Regions from separate parts of the Sedimentibacter sp. B4 genome, predicted to be linked through region 1. Evidence: riboswitches for the same ligand, from Rfam matches in the RefSeq annotation. Region 1 holds a riboswitch; each other region holds the start of a gene.

What was found. Region 1 has a riboswitch for cyclic di-GMP ahead of BN358_RS22270 (stalk domain-containing protein). Riboswitches for the same ligand answer to the same signal wherever they lie in the genome.
Region 2: linked by a shared signal. The riboswitch ahead of BN358_RS02395 (hypothetical protein) and the one ahead of BN358_RS22270 (stalk domain-containing protein) in region 1 are both predicted to bind cyclic di-GMP.
Region 3: linked by a shared signal. The riboswitch ahead of BN358_RS19810 (hypothetical protein) and the one ahead of BN358_RS22270 (stalk domain-containing protein) in region 1 are both predicted to bind cyclic di-GMP.
Region 4: linked by a shared signal. The riboswitch ahead of BN358_RS16665 (transglutaminase family protein) and the one ahead of BN358_RS22270 (stalk domain-containing protein) in region 1 are both predicted to bind cyclic di-GMP.

The regions. Positions count from the first base shown of each region.
Region 1 covers NZ_CANG01000036.1:24,465-33,361, reverse strand. Annotated here, with positions in the region: gene BN358_RS06685 (HesA/MoeB/ThiF family protein) at 1-599, shown strand, start outside; gene BN358_RS06680 (DUF1540 domain-containing protein) at 712-900, shown strand; gene BN358_RS06675 (radical SAM protein) at 1,007-1,870, shown strand; gene tlp (small acid-soluble spore protein Tlp) at 2,049-2,279, shown strand; gene BN358_RS06665 (D-2-hydroxyacid dehydrogenase) at 2,325-3,284, opposite strand; cyclic di-GMP riboswitch class I at 3,444-3,527, shown strand; gene BN358_RS22270 (stalk domain-containing protein) at 3,627-4,517, shown strand; gene BN358_RS06655 (DMT family transporter) at 4,636-5,541, opposite strand; gene BN358_RS06650 (sigma-54-dependent Fis family transcriptional regulator) at 5,699-7,708, shown strand; gene nhaC (Na+/H+ antiporter NhaC) at 7,910-8,897, shown strand, end outside.
Region 2 covers NZ_CANG01000011.1:12,633-21,529, reverse strand. Annotated here, with positions in the region: gene BN358_RS02410 (glutamine synthetase III) at 170-2,260, opposite strand; gene BN358_RS02405 (glutamine synthetase family protein) at 2,555-3,874, shown strand; gene BN358_RS02400 (ANTAR domain-containing response regulator) at 3,910-4,479, shown strand; cyclic di-GMP riboswitch class I at 4,666-4,741, shown strand; gene BN358_RS02395 (hypothetical protein) at 4,799-5,182, shown strand; gene BN358_RS02390 (HD domain-containing phosphohydrolase) at 5,326-6,234, shown strand; gene gatB (Asp-tRNA(Asn)/Glu-tRNA(Gln) amidotransferase subunit GatB) at 6,293-7,711, opposite strand; gene gatA (Asp-tRNA(Asn)/Glu-tRNA(Gln) amidotransferase subunit GatA) at 7,708-8,897, opposite strand, start outside.
Region 3 covers NZ_CANG01000959.1:1,784-10,680, reverse strand. Annotated here, with positions in the region: gene BN358_RS19845 (aldehyde ferredoxin oxidoreductase C-terminal domain-containing protein) at 1-216, shown strand, start outside; gene BN358_RS19840 (hypothetical protein) at 216-416, shown strand; gene BN358_RS19835 (rhodanese-like domain-containing protein) at 535-945, shown strand; gene BN358_RS19830 (glucose 1-dehydrogenase) at 1,010-1,777, shown strand; gene BN358_RS19825 (DEAD/DEAH box helicase) at 1,916-4,405, opposite strand; gene BN358_RS19820 (SWIM zinc finger domain-containing protein) at 4,416-5,210, opposite strand; gene BN358_RS19815 (Ldh family oxidoreductase) at 5,477-6,583, shown strand; cyclic di-GMP riboswitch class I at 6,719-6,801, shown strand; gene BN358_RS19810 (hypothetical protein) at 6,893-8,215, shown strand; gene BN358_RS19805 (hypothetical protein) at 8,430-8,753, opposite strand.
Region 4 covers NZ_CANG01000935.1:1-6,785, forward strand. Annotated here, with positions in the region: partial or broken gene BN358_RS16650 (biotin/lipoyl-containing protein) at 1-360, shown strand; gene BN358_RS16655 (DNA-processing protein DprA) at 506-1,402, shown strand; tRNA gene BN358_RS16660 (tRNA-Leu) at 1,440-1,524, shown strand; cyclic di-GMP riboswitch class I at 1,747-1,833, shown strand; gene BN358_RS16665 (transglutaminase family protein) at 1,904-2,800, shown strand; gene BN358_RS16670 (type IV pilus twitching motility protein PilT) at 2,938-4,002, opposite strand; gene BN358_RS16675 (hypothetical protein) at 3,999-4,532, opposite strand; gene BN358_RS16680 (hypothetical protein) at 4,532-5,032, opposite strand; gene BN358_RS16685 (DUF4860 domain-containing protein) at 5,044-5,529, opposite strand; gene BN358_RS16690 (hypothetical protein) at 5,549-5,845, opposite strand; gene BN358_RS16695 (type II secretion system F family protein) at 5,863-6,785, opposite strand, start outside.

The sequences.
Region 1 (8,897 bases):
GCCTTGGAGGAACCATGGCTGAAGAATTTGCCCGCCTTGGGGTCGGACATCTCATACTGGTTGACGGAGATACAATTGATGAAACAAACTTGAATCGTCAGCTGTTTTCAACTGAATATAACATTGGAGCAAAAAAAGTTGAAGCAGCAAGACAAAGGCTTCAAGCTGTGAATTCTTCCGTTGAACTTACGCTGATTGATGACTGGTTCAATCAGGATAATGCAGCAGATATTTTCAGCGGAGCAAATCTGGTATGCGACGCTCTTGATTCAATACAAAGGCGCATATATCTTGAAGAGTCCTGTCACAGGCTCAAAAAGCCTCTTGTTTATGCAGGAATAGCAGGGTGGTTTGGAATGCTTGGAGTGAGTCTTCCTGGTGATTACAGCGTTTTAAAAGTTTTTAAGGATGGCAGGGAAAATGACAGAGGCATGGAAAAAACGTGGGGCAATCCTGCATTTACTCCATGGGTTATGTCAAGTCTTGCAGCAGCAGAATCGGTCAAGATAATTGTTGGAAGAGAGCCTGCTTTAAGAAATTCGTGGCTGCAGGCAGATTTGCTGTACATGGAATTTGAAACATTTAAAATTTCAAAATAATGCAAATGTTGTAAAAACATTTTATATTAAAAAAGTTAAACAAGGGCATAATATTTTAGAAAGTTTAAAAAACTTATAAAACTTTTCAAATAATATTATCAAGGAGATAAATATGGAAGGCAAAGTTCAAAAAATGGATCAGCACAATCCTGGTATTAAATGTGTTGTAAACACATGTTATTATTACTCACAGGGAGATCACTGCAACGCTCAGAAAATTGAAGTTCAAAGCCGCAATGCTCATAGTACAAAAGAAACAGACTGTGCAACATTTGTTCCTAATAACCAAAGCATGTCATAAGTTATTTCTTAAAAAATTGTTCCTTAAGTTTAGGAACAATTTTTTAATTGTAAAACAGCTCGGTCCAGGTATATAATTATGTAAAATTATTTTTAAAGGAGAAATTATGTATTCAATGCCGTTATACAGGCCTCCAAGCGAAGCAAGGAGCCTTATCATACAAGTAACAGAAGGCTGCTCCCACAACAAGTGCAGATTTTGTTACATGTACAAATGCAAGCAATTCAGGCTGAAGTCAAAAGAAGAAATAAAGGAACATGTACAAGAGCTTAAGGCATATTATGGTGACGCTGAAAGGATTTTCCTGGCAGATGGTAATGTTCTGTGCCTTAAAACTGAAAAGATTCTTGAAATGTTAGATTACATAAAGAAGGAATTTCCAAACGTTAAAAGAATTAGCTCTTATTCTGGACCATTAGATTTATTGAGAAAAACTGAAGAAGAACTAATAGCCATCCATGAAGCCGGTCTTGAACTCTTGTACATGGGCGTTGAAAGCGGATCAGACAATGTATTGTCTCTTATGGAAAAAGGAGTAAATCAAACGGAGATGACTTTAGCCGGACAAAAGGCAATAAAAGCAGGATTTAAGCTATCATGCATGATTATTTCAGGTCTTGGAGGAAAAGAGCTGATGCATGAACATGCCGTTGAATCGGCAAAAGTTATATCTGCAATAAATCCGCATTATTTTTCACTTCTCCGCCTTGTTGTGGAAGAAGAATCCGAATTGGCCGATGACATAAGACAGGGAAATTTTCATCTGTTGACACCTCTTGAAGTGCTTGATGAAAACATAATAATGCTTGAAAACATGGAGCTTGAGGACTGCATATTCAGAGCAAACCACGTTTCAAACCATGTTAACCAGGCAGGAATACTCAACAAGGACAAGGAAGAGCTGGTTAAAAGACTAAAAAGACTCCGTGAAAGCGGTAATTTCATACCGCTTGAATATGATACACTGTAACATTTAATGAGTCTGATTTCCAGCTTAGGTTGATGATAACATCAGGGTTAATCAATAATTTGAGCTGGAATTTCCGGCTTTTATTGTGCTTAAATAGGAATTCTGTAAAATTTCGCCGGAATAATTACAATGAACTAAGAAATAATAATTCAGGGACTATTATGAAAAGGAGAAAAATATGAATAACCCAAAACCAGATGACAGAAGAGACAATGTTGACAGAATTCAAAACATGATAGACAACACAATAGTCAACTACAGAGAAACAAAAGATCTTATGAAAAAAGTTGACAACGAAAAAGAAAGACAGGATTTGGCTGATAAAAATATGAGAAGAGAACAATCTCTCAAAAATATGAAAGAAGAAATAAGGGATGAAGCAATAGACAAGAAAAACGGATATAAATAATCTCTTTCGGGCGGACACGAGGTCCGCCCCTATCATCCCCTACAATCATTTGTTTACAACATTGACGGGATTTCCTTCAATGAACTTTTGAATATTTTCTATAGTATAATCCATAAGTCTTTTTCTTGCTTCAATTGGAGCCCATGCAATATGTGGTGTTATAATTATGTTTTTAGCAGATAGAAGCGGATTGTCAGTTCTTATGGGTTCTGTTGAAACAACATCACATGCTGCGTAGGCAACCTTTCCGCTGTTAAGTGCATCTCTTAAATCTTCTTCCACAATAAGCGGTCCTCTTGAATCGTTTATTATAATGACACCATCCTTCATTTTGGCAATATTATTTTTGTTTATTATTCCACTTGTTGAAGGCGTCAAAGGGCAGTGTAGTACAACGACGTCTGAATTTTCCATGAGCTCATCAATATCAACATACCTGCATGTATCGCTTTCAAGAGCTGGGTTAGGATGACTAGCATTTGCAAGAACTTTCATTCCCATAGCCTGGGCGATTTGTCCGGTTTTCTGCCCAATTTTTCCATAGCCTATTATTCCCATTGTCTTTCCCTCAAGCTCGATGAGAGGATAGTTCCAGTATGTCCAGTCCTTGCATTCTGCCCAGTCTCCGTTTTTTACGGACCTTGAATGTTCCCCTATGTGGTGGCAGATTTCTAAAAGAAGTGCAATGGTAAACTGTCCAACAGAAGCAGTACCGTATGTGGGAATGTTTGAAACCACAATGTTTCTTTCCTTTGCGTAAGCTGTTTCAACTATGTTGTAACCAGTTGCAAGAACACTTATGAATTTAAGATTTTTGCATTGTTCCATATCTTTTTTTGAAATAGGTGATTTGTTTGTAAGAACTATGTCTGCATCTTTGATTCTTTCAACAGTGAGCTCAGCAGGAGTTCTGTCATAAATTTCAACATCGCCAAGATTTTTTAGTTTATCCCATGACAAGTCTCCGGGGTTTAAAGTATATCCATCTAAAATTACTATTTTCATATTATCTCCAGGTAATCTGCTGTGCAGTAGTATTGATATTTCATTAAGGAAATTTTATCAGATATTTATTCCATGTGCAATTGATTTTACAGGAAAGAATTATTTTGATTGACAAAATTTATATATAGGAATATAATTTTACCATGGAATAAATTAGCGAACTGATAAAGGCAAACCCGGTGAAAGCCGGGGACGCAAAGCCACGGGCCTTAAGGTACATACCAAGGCAGCCGGGTTACCAAAATTGTTAATACATATAAAAGTATTGGCTCTGTTTGGCGACCCATTCAGAGCTTTTTTTGTCCAAAAATTACCCTGTGGGAAAAAGGAGATCTAGATTAAATGAAAAGCATTAACAAAATTGCATTGATTTTGGCACTTCTAATGACATTAGTTTTTCCAACTGTAGCTTTTGGGGAAGATCTTGATGGTGAAACAAACAACACAACAGATGAAACTCAGGTAAGTTCTGAGGTTGATCAAGACGCAGATGTTGAAACTGATGAAGACATCGAAGATGAAGAAGAAGTAGTTGAAGAAGGAAACGGTAAGGGCAAGGGAAACAGCAAAGTATGGAAAGAGGCAAAAGCGGCTGTTGAAGCTGAAAAGGACGAAATTGAGGCACTAAAAGACGGAATCGAAGATGAACTCGAAGCACTTGATACAAGCCTTGAAGCAGCCGAAGCACTTGGGGACGAAGCAGCAATTGCAGAAATTAAGTTGCAGCTTGAAGCAAAAAAATTAGAAATGAACGAATATAAAGTTCAAATGAAGGTAAAAATACAAGAAATGCAGGAAATAGTGAGAAACAAATATACTCAAGAAGAGCTTGAGGCCTTAAAAGAAGTTTCTTTAAGATTTGACAGCATTGAGAATGTTGATGTCATTTCTGTAGAAAATGTTTTGTTCAAAAAAGGTAATGCTAAATTTGACACACCTCCTGTAATTAAAGAAGGAAGAACATTGATTCCTGTGAGAGCTGTATCAGAAGCCTTGGGAGCAAAAGTAGAGTATGATGACGTAGAAAAAATTGTCACCATAACAAAAGACGGAAAAGTAATTGTATTTTCTCTGGCTGAAGGAACAGTTACAGTAAATGAAGAAACAGTTGAAATAGACGTTCCGGCTGAAATAATGAACAACAGAACAATGGTTCCTCTAAGATTCATTGCTGAACAATTAGAACTTTCAGTTGTATGGGACCAGGAAACTCAAACAATCAATATTGATTAATACTCCTCCTCTTAAGGGCTGCTGCATAATGCAACAGTCCTTTGCTTTGTAAATTTTACTGACAGAATAAAAAAGGCACTACTAAATAAGCTGTGCCTTTTGGATTCATTAGTTCAGTTTAACTGGCTTCTCCGGGATTTTCTTTGCCAAAATTTTCAGACTGTGCAATAAGCATTCCTAAAAGCATCAAGGCACATCCTAAGTAACCTCTTGGAGACATCCTTTCAGCAAGAAGTACTATTCCTCCTATGGCTGCAAACACTGACTCCATGCTAAGAGCAATAGCTGCATGTGACGGTTTTGCATATTTTTGTCCCACTGCCTGCAAAGTGTACGCTACTCCTGCTGACATAATGCCGCCGTAAAGAATTGGCACAAGAGCACTTGAAATTCCTGCAGCATTGACATCTTCTGTTATAAATGCAGTAATCATGCTTAATACTGCACATGTGGCGAATTGAATGCTTGAAAGTTTTATGGCATCGACATTTTTAACAAATCTGTCAATCAGAAGTATGTGGCATGCCCAGAATACGGCTCCTATAATTTCTAAAAAATCTCCAAACTCAATTGTAAAGCTTTCATTGATGCTTAAAAAATAAAGTCCTATAGCTGCAGTTAAAGCACCAATCCATGTCTTCATGTGAGTTTTTTGCTTGAACAATATTCCTATTATTGGTACAAGGACTATGTAAAGGCTTGTTATGAATCCGGCCTTGCCGGCTGTGGTGTAAATGAGTCCTATTTGCTGCAAGGAAGCTGCAATGAACAATACACTTCCTGCTATTAACCCTGATTTCACCGTTGTTTTTAAGTCTGCTTCTTCCTTTTGTTGTTCTTTGTTTTTCCTGTTGAAAAAATATATTACAGGCAGCAAAGATATGCTTCCTAAGGCAAATCTCACACCATTGAATGTAAAGGCGCCGACGTGCTGCATTCCCACTCTTTGTGCAACAAATGCAAATCCCCATATTGCTGCTGTCAAGAGCAGTATAAATACTGATTTCACTTCTTTTGTCTTCATAAATATTCTCCCTGCTATATAATATAAAACAATTCTATATAAACATATTAACATGAAGAGGATTAAAATACCAGCCTATTTTAATATGAACGTGCTGCGGCAATTTCGGTTGTTCTTTAAATATGGTCGTGATATAATTACAAAAAAATGCAAAGGTGTGATAAAAATTAAGAAGATATTGGTTGTAAGCGAAGGAAGAAATACCGGTCTTAGAATACTTAATCAGCTTAACCAGCTTTTGGGAAAATATGTAAGGGTAGAAAACATGTTGATTTCTGAGATGAAATCCAAGAAGGCAGATGCTGATTTAATTTTATTTACAAGTGCACATTTTTTAATAAGAGCTTCAAGATATATAGACAGCAGTGTGCCCACCTTAGTTGCCAAAAGGGTTATTGATCACAAAAATATCAAAGAAATCATAAGCATTGAATATGATGAGGATGTTTTGTTCATAAACGACAGCTATGAATCAACAAAAGAAGCAATTGAACAGCTTTATGAACTTGGATTAGACCATGTAAGATACAATGCTTACTATCCAGGGTGTTCATCTTTTCCTCAACTGCAAACAGCAATAACTCCGGGAGAAGGTCAGCTAGCTCCTTACAAGCCTGATAAGCTTATTGACATAGGGTCAAGAATTCTAGATGTAGAGACTATTCATGAAATAACCAGAATTCTTGATGTGGACAAATTCTTAAAAGACAGCCTGGTTACAGACTACATAAGAGATATAGTTGAAATTTCAAGAGAGATTGATGAGAGCAGAAAAACAAGCAATGAATCTATGCAAATGCTCCAAATGATTGTAAACACACTTGACTATGGTGTGGCATTTGTTAACAGTAATGGCATAATCATGAGTATTAACTCTAAATTTGAGTATATACTCGGTCTTAAGAAAAAGTGCATATTGGAGAAAAACTTTCAGGACATTATAAGAACCCCAATAAATGAACTGAAGGATAACAGCACATTCCAGACTAAGATTGAAAACAAGGAAGTGTCCATTAATGTTCGTCAGGTGAATTTTTCTAAAAGATATGGCTTTGTAATTTCTGTCAAGATAAATAAAAGCTCAAATGAAACAGATATAAAAACAAGTTTTACTGCAAGTTCTTATGTCAAAAGAAATCTTCACAATTTTGATGATTATCTTACAATTAATAATAATGTAGTTAATATGATAAACAGAGCTAAAAAATTTTCCAAAAGCGACGGCACGGTTCTCATTACAGGGGAAAATGGAACTGGAAAGGAAATACTGGCGCAGGCCATACATATGAATTCTTACAGAAGCAGCAAATCTTTTGTTCCTATTAATATTGCAACTTTAACTTCAAACCTGGTTGAGGCTGAATTGTTCGGATATGAGGAAGGTACGTTCACTGGAGCTGTCAAAGGCGGTAAAATGGGAATTTTTGAAATTGCTGACGGAGGCACAATATTCATAGATGAAATTGGGGATGTTCCGGTCGATGTACAAGCAAAGCTTTTAAGAGTTCTTGAGGAAAAAAGAATTCGAAAAATTGGTTCTGCAGATGAACTGTCAGTTGATGTAAGAATAATTTCTGCAACAAACAAGAATCTTCTTGCTCTTATAAAAGAAAATAAATTCAGACTTGATTTGTTTTACAGGCTAAACATACTGCCTTTGGAAACAATACCTCTTCGCAAGCGAAAGGAAGATGTGGAGTTTCTTCTGAAATATTTTATTAATATTAACCTTGATGACAAGAAAATAAAGTCCCTCAATGAATTTTTTGCACAGGAAACAATTGAATTTTTAAATAAGTACCAATGGCCGGGCAACGTGAGGGAACTCATTAATCTTATAGAGTATCTTATGTTGATTTATGAGGGAGAAAAGATATCATTGAACCATCTTCACAGCTACATGCATGATGTGTCCGGAGAAAGACGTATTTTTTTGGATGAATTTGAAGATTGGGTGTTGAGGAAATTTTCAGAGAATAAAAATATGCCGGTTGGAAGGGCTAGAATTGCTGAAATTGCTATTGAGGAAGACATGGATATAAAAGAAGGAAAAATCAGAAGAATTATTTCTGATTTAAAAAATATGGGGCTTATTAATGATGATGGCAGCAAAGGGTCTAAAATAACAGAGCTTGGTGAAAAAACTCTAGCAGAAATTTACAAATAACTCGGTTAAAATTAACCGGCTTATGGTTTATAAAAACCTGAATGAAACATTGATGTGCTGCAGTGTGTAAATCAAGTTTTTTGTTAACACCTAAGAAGTCTTGATTATTAAACAAAAATAAAACACCTGATTTAATTTTGTAATTTGGCACAATAATTGCTTGTTACTAATGGAAATATAAAATTAAACAAGGAGTGTAAAATGGAAAATATTAAAAACAAAGTTAAGAAAAAACCTACATTCGCACAAGCTGTGACACCCATAGTGTTCATGATGGTGGCACTTGTTGTAGGAGTTGGTATTATGAAGATGAAAGCAGAGCCTATACTTATTCTTGTGGCATTTGTTGCGGGTTTTATTGCAATCAAGCTTGGTTATTCCTGGGATGAAATGCAAAAGGGAATCATAGAAAAAATTTCAATGTCAATGCCTGCAATATTAATATTGTGGAGCGTTGGAGCTCTTATAGGAGCATGGATGTTTTCCGGAGTAATACCTATGATTATTTATTACGGAGTTGAAATAATAAATCCTAAATTTCTTCTTGTAACAGCATTCCTTATAACAGCAGTGTTTTCAACAATAACCGGAACTTCATGGGGTTCTGCGGGAACAATAGGAGTTGCAATAATGGGTATTGCCGGAGGATTGGGAGTCTCTCTTCCAGCTACAGCAGGTGCTGTAGTTGCCGGTTCATATTTTGGTGATAAGCTTTCACCTCTGTCAGATACAACAAACCTTGCACCTTTGGCTGCAGGTGCAAATTTATACGATCATATAAGACACATGCTTTATACAACACTCCCTGCAACAGCTGTTGCGCTTGGGGTTTATTTTGTAGCCGGCCTTGGTGCATCAGGAACAGGCAGCCCTGCTGAAACTGTAGCTGCACTTCAGGGAACATTGGATCAGATGTTCCATTGGAATATATTCTTGTTAATCCCGGTAGCGCTTATAATAGTCGGTTCATTGCTCAAATGGCCTACAATACCTACAATGCTTGGAAGTGCATTGACAGCAGTTGTCATAGGTATTGTATCTCAGGGATTTACTCTTAAAAACGGATTTCTTGCTTTAATCAAAGGATTCAACGTTACAATGACAGGCTATGAAGGAGAAATATCAAAGGATATTCTGACGCTTCTGAACAGAGGAGGAGCAGAATCAATGGCAGGAACAACAATTTTGG
Region 2 (8,897 bases), on a different contig from region 1:
TCTTTTCATATTAGTATATGCACTGTTTTCCCAATTGCTTATATAAAAAAGTTGCTCAGAAGCTAGGTGCCTATATAAAAAGCACACTGCTATGCAGTGTGCTTTTATATAAACATCGGAATTAACTTATATCGTTCAGTGTAGTTCATTATTTCGGGAGGAATTTAAACTATACACTGAACAATATTTCTCCGTAAGTTGGGAAAGGCCAGTATTTTTTTGCTGTATTTGTTTCCAGTTCATCTATAACTGCTCTCATTTCTTGCATTGCAGCAAATATGCTGTTTCTGTAAAAATATGCGGTTTCTTCTACTCCATTGCAGTTTTTCACTTCAAGCAGCTTGTTTTCTAACAGCTCTGTCTTTGAATAAAGAGAGCCTGTAAGAAGTGAAAGCTTGTATATGAGAGATTTTTCTGTTTCACAGTCAACATCAATCATGAAAGCTTTTTTAGAGTTTGCGGTGTCTGACAGTTCCTTGATGTACGCTGTAACTGAAGGAATAAGATCTTTCTTTGCAATGTCAATCAATGTCAGGGCTTCAATGTTTATTTCCTTGCAGTATTCTTCAAGAACTATTTCAGTTCGTGAATAAATTTCTTTTCTGGAAAGTACGTTGAATTTTTCAAACAACGTTACACTTTTTTCACTGCTGAAGTACGGAATTGATTCAGGAGTTGACTTGAGGTTCAATAATCCTCTTTTTTCTGCTTCTACAACCCATTCATCAGTGTAGTTGTTGCCGTTGAAAATTATTCTTTTATGATTTTTAATTGTATCTTTAAGCAATTTATTAAGTTCAGCAGTGAAATCATCTGCTTTTTCTAAAACGTCTGCAAATATTGAAAGTTCATGTGCCACTATGGTATTCAGCACCATGTTTGGACCTGCAATGGACAGCTTTGAGCCAACCATTCTGAATTCAAATTTGTTGCCTGTGAATGCAAAAGGTGATGTTCTGTTTCTGTCGGTGGTGTCTTTAGGGAACACAGGAATTGCATCAACGCCTACTGCCATTTCTCGTTTGAATTCTTTGTCGTATGCAGTTTCCCCTTCAACAGACTCAAGAACAGAAGTGAGTTCATCTCCAAGGAATATTGAAATTATAGCAGGAGGAGCTTCGTTGCCTCCAAGTCTGTGATCGTTGCCTGCAGTTGAAACCGAAACCTTCAATAAATCCTGATATTCATCAACAGCTTTTATGACTGCGCAAAGGAACAATAAAAATCTTGCATTATCGTAAGGAGATGTTCCCGGCTCCAGAAGGTTTACTCCGTCATTTGTTGAAAGAGACCAGTTGTTGTGCTTGCCGCTTCCGTTAATTCCTGCAAATGGTTTTTCATGCAGCAGACAGAACATTCCGTGTTTATCTGCAATTCTTTTTAATGTTTCCATTGTAAGCTGATTGTGGTCGCATGCAATGTTTGTATTTGTAAATATAGGGGCAAGTTCATGCTGAGCAGGTGCTACTTCGTTGTGCTCTGTTCTTGCAAGAATTCCAAGTTTCCAGAGTTCGTTGTTCAGTTCTTTCATAAAAGCCGATACTCTTGGCTTTATTGCTCCAAAGTAATGGTCTTCAAGCTCCTGTCCTTTTGGAGGCTTTGCTCCGAAAAGAGTTCTTCCTGTAAATACTATATCTTTTCTTTTTTTGTAAACTTCCTTATCAATTAGGAAATATTCCTGTTCAGGTCCTACAGTAGTAATAACTCTTGTAGTTGTTGTGTCACCGAAAAGCTTCAATACTCTCAGTGCCTGTTCGTTTAGAGCTTCCATTGAACGAAGAAGAGGTGTTTTCTTGTCAAGCACTTCTCCGCCGTATGAACAGAATGCTGTTGGAATGCATAAAACAGAATCTTTTATAAAAGCGTAGGAAGTCGGATCCCATGCTGTATATCCTCTTGCTTCAAATGTGGATCTCAGTCCTCCTGAAGGAAAGCTTGATGCATCAGGTTCTCCCTTTATCAGCTCTTTACCTGAAAATTCCATAATAACTTTTCCATCAGATGTTGCAGATATGAAGCTGTCATGTTTTTCAGCTGTAATTCCAGTCATTGGCTGAAACCAGTGAGTGAAATGAGTTGTTCCTTTTTCAATGGCCCAGTCTTTCATTGCATTTGCCACTACATTGGCAACATTGATGTCCAGACTTTTGCCTTCCATTATTGTCTTTTTATATGCCTTGTATGTGTCTTTAGGCAGTCTTTCTTTCATTACGTCATCGTTAAATACCATGCTTCCGAAAATCTCTGAAATATTGCTCATAATTACCTCCGTATACAAAAAAGGCGCGTAGGTTTAAAAACCTAAGCGCCTTTGCTTATTATAGATGAATGATACATTATGGGATAGGCCTATGTCAAGAACTTTTTTTATTTTTATTTTTCACTCATAAATTGTAGTTTAAATGCATAAATTTTAAAAAGAACTTGACAAACGGTATCTCATATAATAAAATTTTTTCAACAAGAACAAAGGCGTTCATTGCAGCATTATTGTACTGGTAGACAATTGCGCTGCAGTGCGCTTTTTTTATAGTTATAATTTCGGAGGTGTAACATGAAATATACCATTGATGAAGTTTTGCAGTTTATAAGCGACAATGACGTAAAATTTGTACGTCTGTCTTTTTGTGACATATTTGGAACCATAAAAAATATTTCCATTTTGTCCGAGGAACTTCCAAGAGCATTTAAAAACGGCATTTCTTTTGACGCATCTTCAATACGGGGATTTTTAAACATAGAGGAGTCTGACCTTTTTTTGTATCCGGACCCATCCACACTGGCAATTCTGCCATGGAGGCCTCAGCAGGGAAGAGTTGTAAGATTCTATTGTGACATAAAATATCCCGACAAGACACCTTTTGAAGGTGACGGCAGAGCCATACTTTTAAAAGCAGTAAACAAAGCCCACGAAATGGGATACAAAATTGAAATAGGTTCAGAATGTGAATTTTATCTTTTTGAAGAAGATGAAAAAGGAAATCCAACTAAAATTCCTCAGGACAATGCAGGATACTTTGACGTAGCCCCTCTGGACAAGGGAGAAAACGTAAGAAGAGACATAAGTCTCACGTTAGAGCAAATGGGAATTCTTCCTGAATGCTCCCACCACGAACAGGGTCCCGGACAAAATGAAATTGACTTTAAATACAGCGATGCCATGTCAGCTGCAGACAACCTGGTCACATTTAAATCCGTCGTAAAAACCATTGCTCATTTAAACGGTCTTTATGCTTCTTTTATGCCTAAACCTTTGAAAGATTGCAGCGGAAGCGGACTTCATATCAATATATCTATTTTGAAAAACAATGAGAATATTTTCGACAACATAAAAAGAAGCAGTTCCAAAGAAGCTGAAAGTTTTATTGCAGGAATTTTAAACAGAATTAAAGAAATAACTGTTTTTTTAAATCCTATTACAAATTCCTACAACCGTTTTGGAAGCCATTCGGCTCCAAAATATGTAACATGGTCTTACCAGAACCGTTCTCAGCTTGTGCGAATACCTGCAGCGGAAGGAATATACTCTAGAATGGAACTTCGTTCTTCAGATCCAAGCTGCAATCCATACTATGCATTTGCACTGCTCATTTATGCCGGGCTTGAAGGAATAGAAAACAATATTGAACTGAAGAAGCCTTCAAATATAAATTTATACCAGGCATGTGAAGATGTTTTGAAAAATTACGACACAATCCCAGACACACTTGAAGAAGCTGTGAGAATTGCAGAAAAAAGTGAATTTGTGGCTAATTGTCTACCTTCAAAAACATTGAAAAAATACTTGTCCTTCAAGACTGATGAATGCATTTTGTGTGAAAAGTCTGGAAACAAGGAAGAATTTGAGCACAACACATACTTTTACACAATATAATATTTTTCCTATCAATGACAGGGGGTGGTGATTTCATGAACAGTGTGCTTGTTGTGTCAAGCTCCGACAAAGGAATAGAGCTTTTGTCGCAACTTTTGAACACTAATACTGTTTGCTCAACCGCAACGGCATCAAGCAGCGGTGAAGCAAGAAGAATGCTAAATAATTTTGAATATGACCTTGTAGTAATCAACGCTCCTTTAAAAGATGAATTTGGAGATAATCTTGCAGTTACTGTAACTGAAATCAGCGCTTCGGGAGTCATAATAGTTGTAAAAAGCGAAATTGCCGATGACATATCAGCTAAGGTTGAAGACAGCGGCGTATTGGTGGTTTCAAAACCAATAATTAAACAGGTTTTCTTTCAATCTCTCAAGCTTGCTCTGGCTTCAAAAAAAAGAATACTGGGTCTAAAAAACGAAAATATACATCTTCAGCAAAAAATTGAAGAAATAAGGCTTGTAACAAGAGCAAAATGCGTGCTCATACAATATCTCAACATGACTGAAAACCAAGCCCACCGCTACATAGAAAAGCAGGCAATGGACATGAGGACAACAAGAGATCAAATAGCACAGAATATACTGAAGACATACGAAACGTAAATACAATTAAGAATTAAGAGTTAAGAATTAAGAATCAAAAGAAAGACAATGTGCTAAGCTCACATTGTCTTATTTTATATTAAAATAAATATTTATATGGAATAGCAATAAAAATACATATATTCCAAATAATGTTTGATAATTTATTAATAATATGATATTATTATAGTAAATAAATTTAACTTCAACCGATAATGGCAAAGCTGACGAAAGTTAGCGACGCAAAGCTACAGGGCCTTTAAAATGGCAGCCAGCTACCGAAAGGGGTTTTTTTATTTCCTTCAAGGAGTAGGTTGAAGAATAATGGAGGTAAAGGGAAATGTACAAAAGATTAAAAAGGGTAGTATCAGTAACAATGATTATGATCAGCTTGTTAACGTTATTTGGACCTTCAGTATTTGCAGACGAAGTGACTGCAAGTGACATAATAATGAAAAGGGTTGATAAAACCAACGATTATGTCTTTAAGGCTGTGAAAGTCGCCGTAAAACAGGCGGAAATTGAAGTTCTCAAAGAAAACAAGAGCGAAGATTTGGATTTAATTGTTGATAAAATCATTGAAAAACTCCTTGAAAAGACAGAGTCAAAAGTTGATAAGTTAATTACAGATGCTGCCGCAGAAGGAATAGAAGTCACCAAGACATATGTTGAAGTAGTGATATATGACAGAATAATCCTGGTAGACCCGTGCTACGCACATTAATTTAAAAGTTAAGGAGGGAGCAATCTCTCCTTTTATTTTATTGACATACTCTCAGAGATGTTTTTTTAATTTAATATTTTATTATAATTTGAGATTTCTATTAACAAATAATATGCTATAATTATTTCTTAAGGAGTGAATTAATGGACGGATTATTTATTTATAAAGACAAGAAATATATTGATCAGGTTAGAGGGACTTCAATACTTAGCCTTCTCGCAAGAAATGATGACATGGAGATCATGTTATATGAATTCACGGCTGAGAGGCCAAACAGCATCACTCCGGGAAATACTGCTAATCTCATGGAGTTTTATTACATATTGGAAGGATCAATATTAATTGAAGACGGCAATAAGACAGTCAAAATGCAAAAAGGCGATTACTTTTACGTGCATGATATAAAAGAAACCGTGCCTTTCAGAACACTTACGGATACAAAAATATTGTATATAACGTCACAGCCTGTTTACAATTTATTATATACGTATACGGATGAATTAAGAAACTTGCTGGATAAATCTGAACAAAAGGATGTATATACTTATAATCACAGCAACAGGGTACAGGATTATTCAGTAAAAATTGCCAGCAAATTGGGGCTTTCAGGTGAAATCAATTATACCATTGCTCTGGCCTCACTTTTTCATGATGTGGGTAAATACTTCATTCCCGATGAAATATTAAATAAAGCCTCAAAACTAAGCGATGAGGAATTTAATTATATTAAAAAACACAGCACATACAGCTCTGAATTATTGCATGGAAAATTTATTGAGGACATATCCAAAATTGTTGAAGCACACCATGAAAGATTAGATGGATCAGGTTATCCTAAGGGGCTTAAGGGTGATGAAATCCGAATAGAAGCAAAAATAATAGCCGTAGCCGATTCCTATGATGCCATGACATCAGACAGAGCATATAGAAATGCCATGTCTCCGGAAGAGGCCATGAGTGAATTAAAGATTTGCATTGGAACATTTTATGATAAAGAAATAGTGCTTGCTTTAGAAAAGATTTTAATTGAAGAAAAAGTTCTAAACAATTGATTATATGTTAAATAGGAATTTGGGCAAGCCCAAATTCCTTTCCTTTAACTCTTAATTCTTAACTCTTAATTATTAATTCTTTCACTATTTCCGTGGCTTTAGCTGCATCTGCCTTGCCCTTTGTTTCCTTCATAATAAATCCTATTATAGAACCTATGGCCTTTTCCTTGCCGCTTTTGTATTCTTCTGCAGCCTTTTGATTGTTCCTTACTGCCTTTTCACATATAGCCCTTAAATCGCTTTCGTCAATTCCTTCCATATCGCTTTCAGAAACAAAGCTCATGACACCTTTTCCCGTATCAAGCATTTGCTCAAGCGCATTTCTTGCCATGTTTGAACTCAGCTTCTTGTTTTCAGTCAACAGCACAAGCTCGTTTAATTGTTCAGAAGAAACTTTGATTGAAAACTCTTCCTTTTCCATATCTGTGGACAGACGTCTGAATATCTGACCCAGAATGTAATTTGAAACAAGTTTCTTGTTTGTTACATTTTTGCATGAGTTTTCAAAATACTCTGCTATTTTTTTGTATTTTATCAAAAGTTCTGCATCATCCATGGGAAGAGCAAATTCTTCTGTAAAACGCTTTAATTTTTCTCCTGGAAGTTCCGGCAGAGAATTTTTAATGTTTTTTATTTCATCATCTGAAATTGAAATTGTAACAAGATCAGGATCCCTGAAATACCTGTAGTCATCGGCATCTTCCTTACCGCGCATGCTTTCTGTGATATTTTGTTCTGCATTGTATCTTCTGGTTTCCTGCTCCACACATCCGCCGTTTTCAAGGATGTCTACCTGTCTGTTAAATTCGTATTCCATTGCCTTAGCAATGAAGTTTAAGGAGTTCATGTTCTTGATTTCTGCTCTTGTTCCAAACTTTTCTTCTCCATTTTTCCTGATAGAAATGTTCACATCGCATCTTAAGGAACCTTCCTGCATCTTAACGTCAGAAACTCCTATATATTTCATAATGAGTCTTAGTTTTTCAATGTATTCAACTGCTTCATCTATGCTTCTTATGTCGGGCTCCGAAACTATTTCAATAAGAGGAACTCCTCCCCTGTTGTAGTCGATGTATGTGTCTCCTCTTTCATGTATTAACTTTCCTGCATCTTCTTCAATATGAATTCTTGTAATGTTTATGTTCTTGCCTGAAGACAATGTGATAAATCCATTTTCACACAGTGGTTTGTCGTACTGTGAAATCTGGTACGCCTTTGGAAGGTCAGGATACACGTAGTTTTTTCGGTCCATTTTTGAAATGTTTCTGATTTTGCAGTTTGTGGCAAGGCCTGCCTTCACTGCATATTCAACAACTGCCTTGTTTAATTTAGGAAGTGTCCCCGGAAGACCTATGCACACAGGACAGCAGTGTGTGTTAGGATCTCCGCCAAATTCTGTTGTGCACTGGCAGAATATTTTTGTCTTTGTTGAAAGCTCCACATGAGTTTCAAGTCCTGCTACCATTTCCCAGCTCATAGTCTCACCCCTGTTTCTAATTCTTTGAATATGTGGTTTTTAACTGCCTGCTCATATTGATATGCAGCATTTAGTATCTTTGCATCATCGAAGCTGTTTCCAATTATCTGCATCCCTATTGGAAGCCCTTTGTCATCAAAACCGCATGGTACAGATACTGCAGGAAGCCCTGCAATATTTACAGGAACAGTCAGTATGTCTGTCATGTATGTTTCAATAGGGTCCTTTTGAGTAAAGTTAAGTTCAAAAGCAGTCATGGGAACCGTTGGCGAAATAATGACGTCGCATTTTTTGAATGCATCCTTGAATGCATTCACCAGTGCCCCTCGAAGCTGTTGAGCCTTCTTGTAGTAAGCATCGTAGTATCCGGCGCTTAAGACGTATGTTCCAAGCATGATTCTTCTTTTGACTTCTTTGCCGAACCCTTCGCTTCTTGTCTTGCATATCATGTCATTTATGTCGTTATAGCTTGGAGTCCTGTAACCATAGCGTATGCCGTCATACCTTCCAAGGTTTGAGGAAGCTTCAGCACAGGCAAGTATATAGTAAACAGGAAGAGCATGTTTTAACTGAGGAATACTTATTGAAACTACTTCTGCCCCAAGAGATTCATATACTTTCACTGCACTTTCTACTGACTTTCTCACGTCATCTCTTATTCCTTCGAAATATTCTTTTGCTATTCCTATTTTCATTCCCTTGATGCTGTTTTTTAATGTATGTGTTGTTTTTATTTTGCTACCCTGTGAAGTTGCATCATTTTTATCGTAAAGGGATATGGCATCATAAACAATGGCAGCATCTTCAACTGTAGAAGTTATGGGTCCTATCTGATCGAGGCTTGAAGCATAGGCAATGAGACCGTATCTTGAAACAGTTCCATATGTAGGCTTAAGTCCAACAAGGCCGCAGAAACTTGCCGGCTGCCTTACTGAACCACCTGTATCTGAACCAAGACCGTACACTGCAATGTTTCCACCAACAGCTGCTGCTGCTCCTCCCGAACTTCCTCCTGCCACATGATTTTTGCTGTAAGGATTAAGAGCTCCTCCAAAGCAGGAAGTTTCGCAGGATGAACCCATGGCAAACTCATCCATGTTTGCTTTTCCAAGAAGGACAGCATTTTGATTTTTCAAAATATCCCACACTGTTGCATCGTATATGGGCACATATCCCTTTAGTATGT
Region 3 (8,897 bases), on a different contig from region 1:
TTAGTTTCAGCTCTTTATGGAGGAGAGCCTGATTTTACAAGGATTGCTTCTCTTGGTGTAAAAACTCTTCTCACTGAAAGGGCATACAACAAGATGGCAGGAATGACTAAGGAAGATGACAGACTGCCTGAATTTTTCTACAATGAAAGAAGCGTTGCAACCGGCTCCAAATTTGATATAGACGATTATGAGCTGGAAGTATTGTTTGATTTCTGATGATTACAGTTAACAATAGAGAAATTGAATTCCACCAGGGCATGACTCTAGCAGAGGCCATTAAAGAATCTGGCGAAATTCTGGACACAATGACAATAGTGTTTATGGATAACAATGTGTTTCAACATGATAAGCTTCATGAGAAAATACTGGAGGGCTTTGAAAATATTAGACTGTTGAAAATAGTTTCCGGAGGGTAAATAACAGAGGCTTGCTATATGCAAGCCTCTGTTATTTTTTAAATTGTATAAAATTTGATTAAAAGAAAACTTGCTGGGTAACTATAATATATGAATTGCAAATGAGAGGCGGAATTAAATGAAAAAAATAATGATTGCAGCTGCAGTCTTAGTGATTTTAGCATTAGTATTGACAGGCTGCTCCAACACATCATCAGAGGAAGAAAGTGTGAATGAAAAAATACAATATGTAAAAATCAGTCCAAAAGATGCAAAAGAAATTATGGATAATGAAGAATCAATTGTTTTGGATGTAAGAACAAAAGATGAATATGACCAAGGACACATAGAGGGTGCAGTTTTATTGCCGGTAGATGAAATATCATCAAAGGCTGAAGAAGTTTTAAAGGATAAAAAGGCAAAAATACTTGTGTACTGCAGAAGCGGAAACAGAAGTGCCACAGCGGCAAAGGCTCTGATAAAAATGGGCTATGAGAATGTGCTTGATTTTGGAGGAATCATTGACTGGCCTTATGAAATTGTAAAATGATGTATTCAAAAAATGTTAAAACACGAAAAGGTATTTAAAATAACTCAGATTAAATGGAGGTACTATGAAACTTAAAGGAAAAACAGCAGTTGTAACAGGAGCAAGCTCAGGAATGGGAAGACAAATTGCATATTATTTCGCACAGGAAGGTGCAAATGTGCTGGCAGTTGCAAGAAGAATTGAAAAACTCAACGATCTTGTGGAAGAAACAAAACAGTTTGAAGGCAAGGTAGTTGCTTTTTCAGCGGATCTTGCTAAGCTTGAAAATGTAGAAGGAATGATTGATGAAGCAATAAAGGTATTCGGAAAACTTGATATTCTTGTAAACAATGCAGGCATCATGGATGACATGAGCGGTGTTGGAGATGCTAGTGAGGAAATGTTTGACAAGGTATATAATTTAAATGTTAAATCAATGTTTTTTGCAATGAGAAAAGCAGTTAAATATTTTGAGGAAGTTGGCGGCGGTGTTATAATAAACATTGCATCAATCGGAGGATTAAAAGGCGGTATTGCAGGAGCAACATACACTGCAAGTAAGCATGCTGTTGTAGGCCTTACAAAAAACACAGCATACATGTACGAACTTAAAAACATCAGATGCAATGCAATTTGTCCGGGAGCAGTGAAAACAGAAATTGCTTCAAGTGAATTCATGCAGAAAATCAATATGGAGGGAGCAAAACGTACAGGAATAGGCCTTGCTTTAAATCCGCGGGCAGGTGAACCTGAGGAAATTGCCAAGGTTGCAGTATTTTTGGCAAGTGATGATGCTTCATTTGTAAATGGCCAGTGCATAGCAGTGGACGGCGGCTGGACATCATATATGTAATAAAAAAAGTGATAATATATTCCTCAATAGTGTAGGGGAGGACCTCGTGTCCTCCCGCAGGCGGGCAGTAACCCGCACCTACGTTTGGAAATTTAAAATTATCAGTAAAAAAGGACAAATTTATTGTCCTTTTTGTATTTACACCTGGAACAAGCTGTCGATTTCTTCTTTTGAAAGTGAATTTATTAATATTTCACCTTTTTTAATTACGGAATCAGCCAGATCATTTTTATTTTGCTGAAGTTTTTCTATTTTTTCTTCTATGGTGTCCTTGGCTATGAGTTTAAAAACCTGGACCTTGTTATTCTGGCCTATGCGGTGTGTTCTGTCAGTAGCTTGATTTTGAGCGCTGATGTTCCACCATGGGTCGAAGTGAATAACAACATCGGCTCCTGTTAGGTTCAGTCCTGTACCGCCTGCCTTTAAGCTTATGAGGAATACAGGAGTTTTATCATGGTTGAACTTGTTTGCCATTTCAAGCCTATCCATGCTCTTTGTGGCTCCCGTAAGCATGTAGTAATCTATGAAATTTACCCTCAGGTGCTTCTCTATAATTGAAAGCATTGTTGTAAATTGCGAGAAAATTAAAATTTTGTGTCCGTTTTCCATGCTGTTTTTTATAATTTCCATGCATAGGTCAAGCTTTGTGCTGCCTCCTTTATAATTTTCATAATAAAGAGATGGGTCGCAGCATAGCTGCCTCAGCCTTGTTAGCATTGAAAGAATTTTAATCTGGCTTCTTTCAAAACCATTTTCTTCAATTTCATTTTTAAACTGCAAGTTAAGCTTAATGAGTTCAGCTTCATAAAGTTTGCGTTGAGTTGACTCCATGTGGGCATAAACCAATGTTTCAATTTTGTCCGGAAGCTCCTTTAACACATCTTTTTTGAGCCTTCGCAGAATGAAGGGCTGAATTTGCCTGTGGAGCCTGTTTAATACTTCCTGATCCATGTCCTTTACAATGGGAACCTCATATTTATCCTTAAATTTCTTGTAGCTCAATAAGAATCCGGGCATTATGAAATCAAATATTGACCATAAATCAGCCAGTGAATTTTCAATAGGTGTTCCAGTGAGAGCAAATCGAACATCGCTTTTTAAAAGCTTCACTGCTTTGGCATTTTGAGTGGTGGAATTTTTAATGTACTGTGCTTCATCCAATATGCAGTAATTAAATTCAACATCTGAATATGATTCAATGTCTCTTTTTATTAAATCATAAGATGTAAATATTAAATCGTAATTGCTGATGCTCTTAATGAGTTCAAGTCTTTGTTCAGCATTTCCTGCAATTATAAGAGTACTTATTTCAGGAGAAAATTTTTCTGTCTCGCTTTTCCAGTTGTACACCAGAGATGTGGGGCATATTACAATGGATGGTTTTTTTGCATGATCTTTTTCTGAAAGAAGAAGACTTATTACCTGCAGTGTTTTTCCCAGTCCCATATCATCAGCAAGAATTCCTCCAAGAGAATATCTGGACAATGATTTTAACCACTTGAAGCCTGTCAGCTGGTATTTTCTCATTATGGGCTTCAGATTGTCAGGAAGTTCAAAGTCAGCATCGTCTGATTCATTGATGCTGTGAATCATTTCCTTGAAGCTCTGTGTTTTTTCAGCGGTGACCCAAGAATTGTTTTTTAGGAGACTGTCCAGGTACAGCGAACGATACTTTGGAATTTCAATGTGCCCTGTTTCAAGCTCATGGTTTGTGATATTTAAATCCTCAACAAGTTTTTCTACGGTGCTGAAATACTCATTTTCTAGGTTAAGGAATGATCCGTCTTTGAAGCGAAAATATTTTTTCCTTTTCTTATAAGAAGAAAGTATGTCTTTTAGCTCTGAAGGATCAAATTCAAGCTTTTCTATGTCAAGCTCTATGAGATTGCTCACTAATTTTACACCCATGGACATGCTTTTCGGATACCTGATGTTGATTTTTTTAAAGTCATCGCTTATATTAACTTCACATAGTGCAGTCAGGTTATTTACTCCAAAAGTTATGAATTCATAAATTTTATCTTCATCAGTCATGGTGTATTTTGCTGTTGTTTTGTCAAATCCTGCATTTTCTATGGCTACAAGGATTTTTGTTTCTTCAAGCAAATTTCTTACAATGGTGTTGTCCTTGGGAGATTTTCTGAATGGATTAACATCAACATCTCCGTAATTGAAGACAACGCCTGCGTATATGAAACCCTGATTATTGCAGTCCAGATAAATGCTTGCAGTAAGGGGCATAATGTTCAGCTTTTCTGTTGATTCTATATCTGTTTTCACATTTGCATGTTTTGAAATCTGAGGCAGCACCGCCGAACAAAATTTTCCCATGCGGTCCTTGTCAAGAACTATTGTTTTTAAAGGCTGCATCATTATTTTGTTTACTGCCGGGAGAACTTCAGCCGCAAACTCTCTTGAGCATCTGTAGATTTTGTCTTCAACTATTACATATGTGAAGTCCTTGGAATTTGTTATAAAAGATATGTACAGGTTTGTTGTAAGATTGTACTGACCAGTCAAGGGATCTTCGGATATGTAAAAAACAGCCTCGGGGTCTTTGTTTACAAATGTTATTTCCTTGAACTCGTACTTGTAGCCGTGACATTCAACAGTGTTATTTTCGAACAAGTCAAAAAAACTAGTCAAATGAATAAGGAAATATTTTAAAGGCACGACCGCTTGTAGTATAGGCACTGTATGCACTTACAGTCTTGGCTACAACCTGTGTGTATGTATCTGCTTCATCCCTCAGGAACAGTGCCAGGGGAATAGACTCTTTTTCAAAACCGCTCAGTTCATGGTTGAACTCCAGGTTTTTCCCGTAAGAAACAAGTGTTGAATGTTTTATACAGCTTGCCAGTTCATAGGCATCTTTCACAACGTACTGTCTCTTATCTCCAATTGTGAATTCTATTCCTATTTCATCTTTGCCTGTTATGTTGATTATTGGCGTAAGACTTACCGTTCCTTCTTTTTGTTCAATTTTCACGCTTTCTTTTATTTTGTTCTCGTAAACTTTTATCAAATCTTCAAGAGGGTAGTTTCGAACCGGTGACTGATTTTGATTTTCCTTGAATACAACATTTCTTGAAGAAACTGTCTTCAAATCGTAGCTGTAGTAAATTTTCATCATGGCTGCTGCAATGTGTTTGCACGCACCGTGATTTTCCTTGAATGCAACACAATTACAGGCAAAATCAGCAATGTCTCCTTCGTTATCAATTGAAACAGAAGTTTCATAGGAAGAAGTTCCGGTGCCTCTTACCCTTGTGGAATACTTCAGGTAAAATCCCACTGTTTCCTGGTTGTATACTCTTTCGGAACTGAATTTTCCAACGTGGTTTTCCCTGTAGTAGGCTGCTCCTTTTTTGAATGATGATTCATTTGCAGAGCAGTTTTTTATATCATCTAGGTTGAAATTGATTTTTTCCATTTAATCTCCGGTTTTTTATTATTATTCTGCATTTTGTCCGTTTATTTATTATATCACACAGATTAAATAAGACAACGCAGAAAAAATATTTGTTCTTTCTTAACCATAAAAACTTTTTTGCGGGTCATATTTTTGGGTATATATAAGTATATCTTAATTAAACCGGATGCCCGGAATTAAACTATGCAAATATCAGAATTTTTCTGCGCGGTTTTTTGATGTAAATATGACATAAGACATTTTAAATAATAATTAGAGGAGGCAGTATGGGGAACATAACATATGTTTCATGGGAACTCATAGGAAACTTTATGGAAAGAGCTTTTGAAGCTGTAGGTGTGCCTGCAGATGAAGCAAAAATATGCGCCGATGTGCTGATGGAAAGCGACAGGAGAGGAATTGAAAGTCATGGCTGCAACCGCTTCAAGACAATATATATAGACAGAATAAAAGAAGGAATTCAAAGCCCTGTAACCTTATTTGAAGTTATAAAGGAAACTGCAACTACATCTGTTGTTGACGGTCATGATGGAATGGGAATGATAGTTGGATATAAATCAATGAACATGGCAATTGAAAAAGCAAAAAAGTACGGAATGGGAATGGTTGCTGCAAGAAATTCAACCCATTATGGCATAGCAGGGTATTATGCCATGATGGCAGCAAAACAAAACATGATAGGAATAACTGGAACCAATGCGCGGCCATCTATTGCTCCCACATTCGGAGTTGAAAACATGCTTGGAACAAATCCCATAACATTTGCCATGCCCACCGATGAGGATTTCCCTTTTGTTCTTGACTGTGCCACAAGCATTACACAAAGAGGAAAAATAGAATATTATGCCAGGAACGGTATGGAAACGCCAAAAGGTGCCGTAATAGACCAGGACGGTCTTCCCATGACAAACAGCATGCAGATTTTATCGGACCTCACAAGCGGGAAAGCAGCACTTGCTCCACTTGGCGGTATAGGAGAAGACACTGGAGGGCACAAGGGATACGGATATGCCACGGTTGTAGAAATACTTTCAGCTGCCCTGCAGGCAGGAAGTTTTTTAAGGATGTTGAATGGCACAAATGAAGACGGTGGGAAAATTCCATATCATCTTGGTCATTTTTTCATAGCCATAGACACGGAAGCATTCCTGGGAGCAGAGGAGTTTAAACATACGGCAGGTGAAATATTAAGAGAACTTCGCGGTTCAAAAAAAGCCAAAAACCAAGACAGAATATACACTGCAGGTGAAAAGGAATATTTAAGCTGGCTTGAAAGAAAAGGCAAGGGAGTGCCCCTGGGAATATCTGTGCAGAAAGACCTGGTTAAAGTAAGAGATGAACTCAATATCAATATAACATTTCCCTTTGAATGATAAAAAGTGTATGTGTTTCTTGTGAAGGATTTAGTTCTTGCAAAGCATACAGCTATTTTAAAAAATATCAAAAATTTTCCCAAAAAATCAATAATAATTGTTGCATTTTTGACAGTAATGAAGTATTATATTTCCATACGATAATAGCAAACTTGTCGAAAGGCAAGGACGCAAAGCCATGGGTCTAAAGTGAGTACTATGATTGCCAGGTTGCCGAAGAGAGATGGATAGACATATTCAGCTGTATGCTTGGGCATACAGCTTTTGTTTTTCTTAAAGGAAATCGTTTTTGATAAGGAGGAATGATTTATGTCAACAGTTGACACTTTAACCGGAAACGGTATGGATGACTTGAAGGAACTGCAGCAGAGATTGAACTATGAATCAATCAAACATCAATTCAGACCTAAACTGATCGGGGGCTTAAACGAAGATGATGTTTCTCAATATATTGAATACATTGAGGACAAGTTTCACAAGCTTGAGCAGGAAAACAAAAAATATATGGATTTGAATTATAATCTGAAAAAACAACTTGAAGTTCAAATTGAAGAAAATATGAGCCTACAGGAAAATATGGATGATTCAAAGCAAAGGATTAATATTTTCATAGCAGAAAATAAAAATAAAGATGCTTTGATCAAGACAATGAATGATAACTTCAGTTTGGAAAAAGAAGCATTACAAAACGAAATTCTTAAAATAAAAGAAGGACGTGAAGAGCTGGAAAACATGCTTTCAGAAGCAAGAATCACAATTTCGGAATCAGAGGAATACAAAGCTAGACTTGAAGAAAACAACAGTCAGTTGAAATCAAGAATGAACATTATTGAAAAAGAAAACGAAAAAATTGAAATCCTTATGGAAGACATAAGCATTTTGACAGATGAAAAAGCAAGTCTTGAAAAAATGCTGTCGGAAATGAGCATTAAAACAAATCAAGTTAATGAATATGAAGTAAGGCAGAAGGAACTTGAAAGTAAGCTTAATGACTTAGAACCTGAACTTATACAATCAAGAGAATATGCAGCAGAACTTGAAGAAAACAGCAATGTAATGGCTGCAAAGCTGACTGAACTGGAAAATAAAACAAAATCAATGGAAGATTCCAATGCACAAATAGATAAATTATGCCAGGAGCTTAAAAATCAGCTTGAAGCAGAAAAATCCAAAAACGAAAAACAGATGATGTATCTTGAAATGTCCAAACAGAAAATCACAAGTTTGGAAGCAACTGTAAAAGAAAGTATGACTGAGCTTGAAGAACAAAGAAAGATATCCGAGAGGGCAGAACAGGAGCTGCAGCTTGAAAAGGCAAAGGCTTCAAGCAGTAAAATAAACGGATTCAAAGAAGAACTTGAAAGTATCTATAAAAAGATAGAAGTTCTTGAAAATGAAGCAGCACAGCACGTGAAAAACATCAACGAACTGCAACAGCAGCTTTCTTTAGAGCAAATCCGTGCAAACAAGGCTGAAAACAATCTTACGGCCTATTCTAAATTGGTTTCTGATTTCAAGGACAAATTTGAAAAGGAACAAAACATGCTGGAAGCACAGTACAGGAACTTTCTGAACAACCGCAGTCAGCTTCATTCAGAAATAAGCGACTTGGTTGAAATCAATATAATTTAATAGTAAGTCGGATTGAATACAAGGGGAATCCCATATAACTGAAATTGTTTGACAATCGGGATAGAGTTAAATATCCGATAACTGTTATGAAATTGCCGCCAAATATGGCGGTTTTTTTATAATTAGGCATTTGGCGTTGAATCCGGATATCAATACGAGGGGAGAGTCTTGTGCTCTCCCGCAGATGCAAATAAATGATATCGAAATTTATGTATCAATAATCCTTGCTTTCCCATTCTGCAATGTATTTAGAGAGTTCATCTTCCATAATTGGCACGCGGTTGCCCTGAGCTCCGCAGTTGAGGCATTTGTCATTTTTAAAACCCTGTTTTGTGCATTTATCCACCACAGTCTGATCGCATCCGTAGTTGCCGCATTCAGTGCATCTGAATACAGGATTTTTGCACGGGTGTCCTGATTTAATTCCGTCGCAACTTGCCACATGAACTTTTTCTTCTTCAGTCATTTCAATATGACGTTTCTGGTTTAATTTGCCGCCTCTAAACCAAAACTTATTGTTAGGGGATACTTCTGGCATAAAAATCACTCCTCACGTATTTATTTAAATAAGATATACCCATAAAACTTTTACATAATCAAAATGAGTCATATTTTGTCAATTAATTTTAAATTCGCAAAATTTGACAAACATAATTTAATTAATTTTATTATATTTAAATTA
Region 4 (6,785 bases), on a different contig from region 1:
GCAGGACATGGTGGTTTCACATATGCTCCCGTACAACAATCACAAGCAGTACAGGCAACAGCCGCACCAGCAGCATCTGTACCGGCTCCAAAATCGCCGGAACCAAAGCCGGCACCAGCTCCCAAGACACCTGAATCACCTGTTTCAGGAGAGCTTTTGACAGCTCCTATGCCTGGTACAATTCTTGATATAAAGGTTACAGAAGGTCAGGCTGTAAAGGCAGGAGAACTTATTCTGATACTTGAAGCAATGAAAATGGAAAATGAAATTGTGTCTCCAAAGGATGGAGTTGTTAATAAAATCCATACTTCCAAGTCTTCAACAGTGAGCACGGGAGAGCCTTTAGTAACAATTGGATAAATAATTAAATTTTCTTAACTCTTCTTCCATAAAGAAGAGTTTTTTTTTGTTGAATATTGTGTTAAAATGTAGAAACGTATATAATGGTAACTTACTGGGAGAAGAAACAAACTTCCGATTTAAACTAATCACAAGGGGATCAAAGATGATAAGCAACGAAGATATAGTAAGGCTGCAGCTCGTTAATGGTTTAGGCAGAAAGACTATAAGCAAAATCCTGAAATTCATGGAAGCAAAGAAAGTTAATTTGACAAACTTTTCTGAAGTTGAAAAATTCATAAAAGACATGGGAATAAAAAAAATCAATATTGATTTGGAAAAAGTGGAAAGTGATGCTTCTGCTATATTTGAATGCTGCAAAAAAGCAAATATAAAAATCATTAGCATTTATGACAAGGAATATCCCAGAAAACTTCAACTGATTGAAGATAAACCATTAATTCTTTATGTGGACGGAAATGTTGAATTGCTCAATCATGACTACAATATAGCAATAGTAGGAACAAGGACTCCTTCTCAGGAAGGGTATGAAATAAGCTCCATATTTGCTGAAAAACTTGCAGAAGAAAAATGCTGCGTTGTAAGCGGATTTGCTTCAGGATGTGATGAAGCGGCACACAACGGCTGCCTTGCAGCAAAGGGCAGGACTATAGCCGTTATTCCTGCAGGTCATTTATATATTTTGAAAAACAACAAATCCATGTACAACATGATATTGATGAATGGCGGAACCATTGTGTCAGAACTTCCTCCAAATGCAAAAGCAGAAAAAAATGCATTCATAGACAGAAACAGAGTCATTGCTGCATTGTCTGAAGGAATCATAGTAATAGAGGGAGGACTTAAGGGAGGAACATCCCATACAGTGAAGTTCGCAAATGCATTCAACAAGCCTGTAGCATATACCACAAGCGTGTGCTCATGCATAGGACAAACCTCAATTTTTAACAATAACATCGAAGTAATAGACAGTTTTGAAAAACTTGTAAAATTCAAAAATAAATCTTGTAAAATAATGCTTGACAAAGCATGCTCACAGTAGTATAATCAATTTTGTTGTTGAGCAAACAACTGGTTGCGCGGATGTGGCGGAACTGGCAGACGCACTAGACTTAGGATCTAGCGCCTCACGGCGTGGGGGTTCGAACCCTCTCATCCGCACCAATTATGCGGTTCACCGCAATAAAGAAACCTCGTTTGAAACGAGTTTTTTTTATTGCCTGAAATAATGATTTATTAAGGAGAAACTATTAAAACTAAGAATTTTTCATTCTCAAAAATACAGAAATTAAGAAATACATATATTGATTGAAAATTGTAAGAACTGATATGTCAAAATTGGAAATATTTTGTTGACAATTATTATCCCAAGTGATATGATGAGCTTAATTAAATAGGCAAAATTTTCTAAAGAAAATGGCGCAAAGCTATAGGGTCTAACCCATGAAAATGGTATGACAGCCAGTTGCTGTACTCAGGTACATTTACTTAGTCTATTGCTTCGCATCATTGCGAATTTTTTTTATTTGCGGGGGACAAGCATATGAAAAAGTTAAAAAATATGAAATGCACAAAAAGAACCTTATTTATCCTGTTAATAATGCTGTTGTTGACTTCTTCAGCTTTTTGCTTCGGTGCAGACGGCATTTATAAAAGCACAAAATCAGAAATAGATGCTTCAGCTGCTCAAGAAGGTTATATTAAAGTTAAATATTTAAATCCTACGAATAAAAAGCTGAAGGTAATAATAGAAAAGGGCAAAGGAAAGTACACATACGACTTAAACGGAGAAGGAAACTACGACACCTATCCTCTTCAAATGGGAGATGGTACATACAGTGTGAAGGTTTTTGAAAATATAAGCGGAACGAAGTATGCTGCAAAACAGACCGTTTCAATTGAAGTAAAACTCAAGGACAAGAATTTGCCATTTCTTATGCCAAACCAGCTTGTGAACTTCACAAGAGAATCAGCAGCTGCAAAGAAGGCTGCTGAGCTTACAAAGGACTCAACAACAGATTTTGAAAAGCTGGATGCAATTTATGATTATGTTATTTCAAACATAGCATATGACAATGAAAAGGCTAAGACAGTTAAAAGCGGATATCTTCCAAATGTAGATGATATACTAACAAGCAACAAGGGAATATGCTTTGATTATGCTTCACTTATGGCGTCGATGCTTCGCTCTGAAGGAATACCGGCAAAACTGGTTACAGGATATTCTTCAAACTTAAGCGCATTCCATGCATGGAATGAAGTTTACACTGAAGAAACCGGATGGATAGTATTGAATGAAATGTATTTTGACGGTGAACAATGGAAGCTCATGGACAGCACAATAGCTTCATCAGCAAAACAATCCAACAGCCCGAGAGTGATGGAATATACAAATAAACTCATAGACAGCAAGTATTATACAAAACAATTTGAATATTAAAAAACCCCATTTAGGGTCAGAATAATGACAAACTTTTTTTCTCCAAATTGTAAGGGCGGATATTGTGTCCGCCCTTATTATTAAAAAAGAAATTTTAAATTAATAAAACCCCGAAAGGGGTTTTATTTTACCTTTAATTATTGCTTGTTGAGAAGCTTCAGCATAAGGTCAGGGTCTATGGAATGAAGCACAGCATTTTCCTTTGAGATTATTCCATTTTTGTATAACTCATAAATGCTTGTGTCCATGGATTTCATTCCCTTTCCTTCCGAGGAATAAATGACGCTGTTAAGCTGGTGGACCTTTGATTCTCTTATGAGGTTTGATACTGCATTTGTTGCAAGCATAACTTCAAAGGCAGCAGCTCTTCCACGTACAGGAGACGGAATCAAGTGCTGTGATATAACTGCCTGAAGCTGCATTGAAAGCTGAATTCTCACTTGCTGCTGCTGATTTGAAGGAAATACATCTATTATTCTGTCAATGGTGTTTGCAGCTCCCGTAGTGTGAAGTGTGGATAGAACCAGGTGCCCTGTTTCGGCAGCTGTCAGGGCTATTTCTATGGTTTCTAAATCTCTCATTTCTCCAATGAGCATTACATCCGGAGCCTGCCTCAACGAAGAGCGAAGTGAAGAAATATAGCTTTTGGAATCTGTTGATATTTCTCTCTGGCTCACAATTGATCTTTTGTGTTTGTGAATATATTCTATAGGATCTTCAAATGTCATGATGTGGCAGTTGCGTTCAGTGTTTATTTTGTCTATGAGGCAAGCAAGAGTTGTAGATTTTCCGCTTCCAGCAGGGCCTGTTATTAAAATAAGACCTTTTGTCTTGGAGTGAAGATTCATAACAACATCAGGAATTCCAAGCTTGACAGGATCCGGCAGCTCAAACAGCACAACCCTTATGACTGCAGCAAATGAATTTCTTTGCTTGTACGCACTAACTCTGAAGCGTCCAAGCTTCGGAAGAGAAAAAGAAAAGTCTACATCTCCTTCTGTTGACAGCTCATCAAGACTTTCCTGATTAGCAACCTTAAATATGTCATATATTATTCCATAAGTGTCATCGGCCGAAAGCTGAATGTCGTCATAAGACACAATGTCACCCATTATTTTAAAAGACAATGGCCTTCCGGCAATGATGAAAATATCGGATGCTTTTTTTTCTATAGCTAATTGAAATATATCAATGGTTTTCATTTAATTTCGATTCCTTCCCATAAATCATAATTTTCTTCTTCATAAACAGGCAGCTCTATGTTTGCAAGATTCCATGATGTGATTTTGTAATAAGGATCATTGTTTTTTTTGTCATAAAAAACTTCTAGACCAACGCTTATCTTTTGGTTCATTTCTCCTGAAGATTCATAATAAACAGTGAATTTTCCTTCTTCATAAACATAATCAACATCTTCAAATTCAGAAAGTTTTTTTGAAAGTGCGTCAAAGTATAGTTTGTCTTTGTCTGCTGCAGAATCTGCACTTATGTTTTCTTTTGCTTCCATCATTGCACTGTAAATATCTGAAAGAATTCTTTCTGCTTTGCTGCTTGTTTTATAATAATCTGATGATATTTTCTCGGTTTTAACTGCAAGTTTTAAATCAGAATGAGCAGTTGTAAATGAAAGGGTGGCAAAAATTGTGAGGCTTAAAACTACAAATATGGTGATGATTAAAGTTCCGCCCATTCCGACGGAAACATTGGATAATCTTTTGCTGTGGGTTTCCATCACTGCCTCCCTGATTCATGGGTTTGAAAAAACTTGCCGGTTTCAATAGAATAAACGGGACTTGTCAATTTGCCCTTGTCTACAAAGGGGTAGGGCTTTGATTTCTCTGCGGTTATTTTTATATCCATAAATTCACCATATTCCTTTTCATCAAGTGAGATAACAGTATTCAATATGTATTCCTGTTCTTCTTCGCTACAAGGATTCCAAGCCTTGTCGTAATAATTGGTGTAAATATCTGAACTTCCATCTTTAGCTTTTTTTTCATAGTTTTTTGCCAGGAATAAGACTGCCTGGTCTAAAGTATCGGCAGATCTAATCATTTCAGCATCCGACTGAACAAGCCATGAAGCAGCAACCTTGTCGTTAGTTTTTTCCTGCGTGTATTTTGCATAGGCAAAACAGTTAAGCATTATGACTCCAGCTATGGCAAAAATCAAGACTGACAAAATGATTTCCACAAGAGAAACTTCGAGATTGATGGACAATTTATTTTTCAATTGATCACCACCTAATTGTTTGAGTATAAGTTCAAAACCAGTTCTGAACTGTCAGCGCTGCTGCTTACAGCGAACTTATACAGATTATCCTTTATTTTAGTAATTTCAAGACTGTCACAATCAACAATCTTCATGCCTTCTTCGGGCAGAAATGTAGCGTTTTCGTCTGCGAACATCTCATAAATTGCATTGTCATAAAAATAAATCCATGTTTCATAATTTTCATCATCATAAGTTTCGTTTATTACAACAGCGTTATTGTTTTCATAATTTCTTATTTCAACAGTTCCTTGTTTGTCTGACTGACGAATTTTATTAGCTATGTAAGAAAGTGAAACCCGTATTTCATAATTGCTGTCTCTGTCCTCGTTGATGTTTGCATATATGTTTTTGCCTAAAACAATAATCATCACTGATAATATTACAATGATGAGAAAAAGTAGCATAATAAATACAAATTGAAAAGAAAACTGTTTTGAAAAGTTTTTTGAGTTCATAACAATCCTTTCACGATGATTATTTGTTGAAAACTTCAATTTCAGGCATGATGTTTGAAGCAAATACATTGTAACTTATTACGTATTTGTCGTGGTTCACAACCAACCCGTAATTTTCCTCCAGATATTCAATGTCGGGAGGATAGAAGCCTTCAATGGCGTAGCATTGTACTGCGCTTCTTGCAATGGCATCGGTGAGTATTTCATACATTTCATTATCACTGCCTTTTTGAGCGTTGTCTACAGACATGTATAAGAAAGCTGCAAAAATGAATACAATGGCAACAGATAATATTTTAAGCTTTAATTTTCTCACAGTATCATTCCTTTCTGCTATCCTATTGATGACATTATGTTCATCAAAGGGAGCATTACAGATATGAGGATAAAACCTATAACAACGCACAAAATTCCAACAAGCACCGGTTCAATCAGTGCAACTGAATTGCTTATTGCCTGATCTGCCTCGTTTTCATAAATATTTGTCAGCTTTTTCATCACAATGTCCATTTCGCCGGTGCGCTGACCCATGTTGAGCATCTGTATGTGCATGCTTGAAAACATAGAAAGCCCTGACAATGAATCAAGAAAATTTTCTCCCGAATTCATGGAAGTTTTGCATTCTTCAATTTTGTTTTTAAGTTCAGGCTCTTCGGTTACATCAAGGAGAATATCCATTGATGAATCTATATTCATACCGCTTGATAGAAGAAGAGACATGCTGGAAGCAAATCTGTACGCAGTGACTTTCTTCATTATTGACTTTGTAGGACCAAAAGAACTTAAAAATTTATTGAAGGACTTTTTGCCCCCTTTTGTCTTTGTAAGAACAAATATTGCTGCAATGAGCATAAGCACTGCAATTGTCGCAGCCATTGTGAATTTGCCTGCCATTATACCTGTAGAAAATGATATTAAAGCTGATGACTCTCCTGGCAGCTCTCCTCCAAGCTCCTTAATCATTCCTTCAAAAATAGGGAAGATCTTAGTTACAAGCAATATTATCACAAAAGACATCATAACAAAAAGCATGGACGGATAAAATACAGAGTTCCTGATTTTGGCCTTTATGAAATCTTCTCTGTCATAATATTCAGACAATGAAGTCATTACATCTTCTAGCCTGCCAGTTACACTTCCTATTTGACTCATGCTTATTATATATGTAGGAAAGTATTCTGAGTTTTCCATTGCTTTGTATAATGGTACCTTGTTTGAAAGTTCATCCAGAACAACACCAAGCGCATTTTTAACGT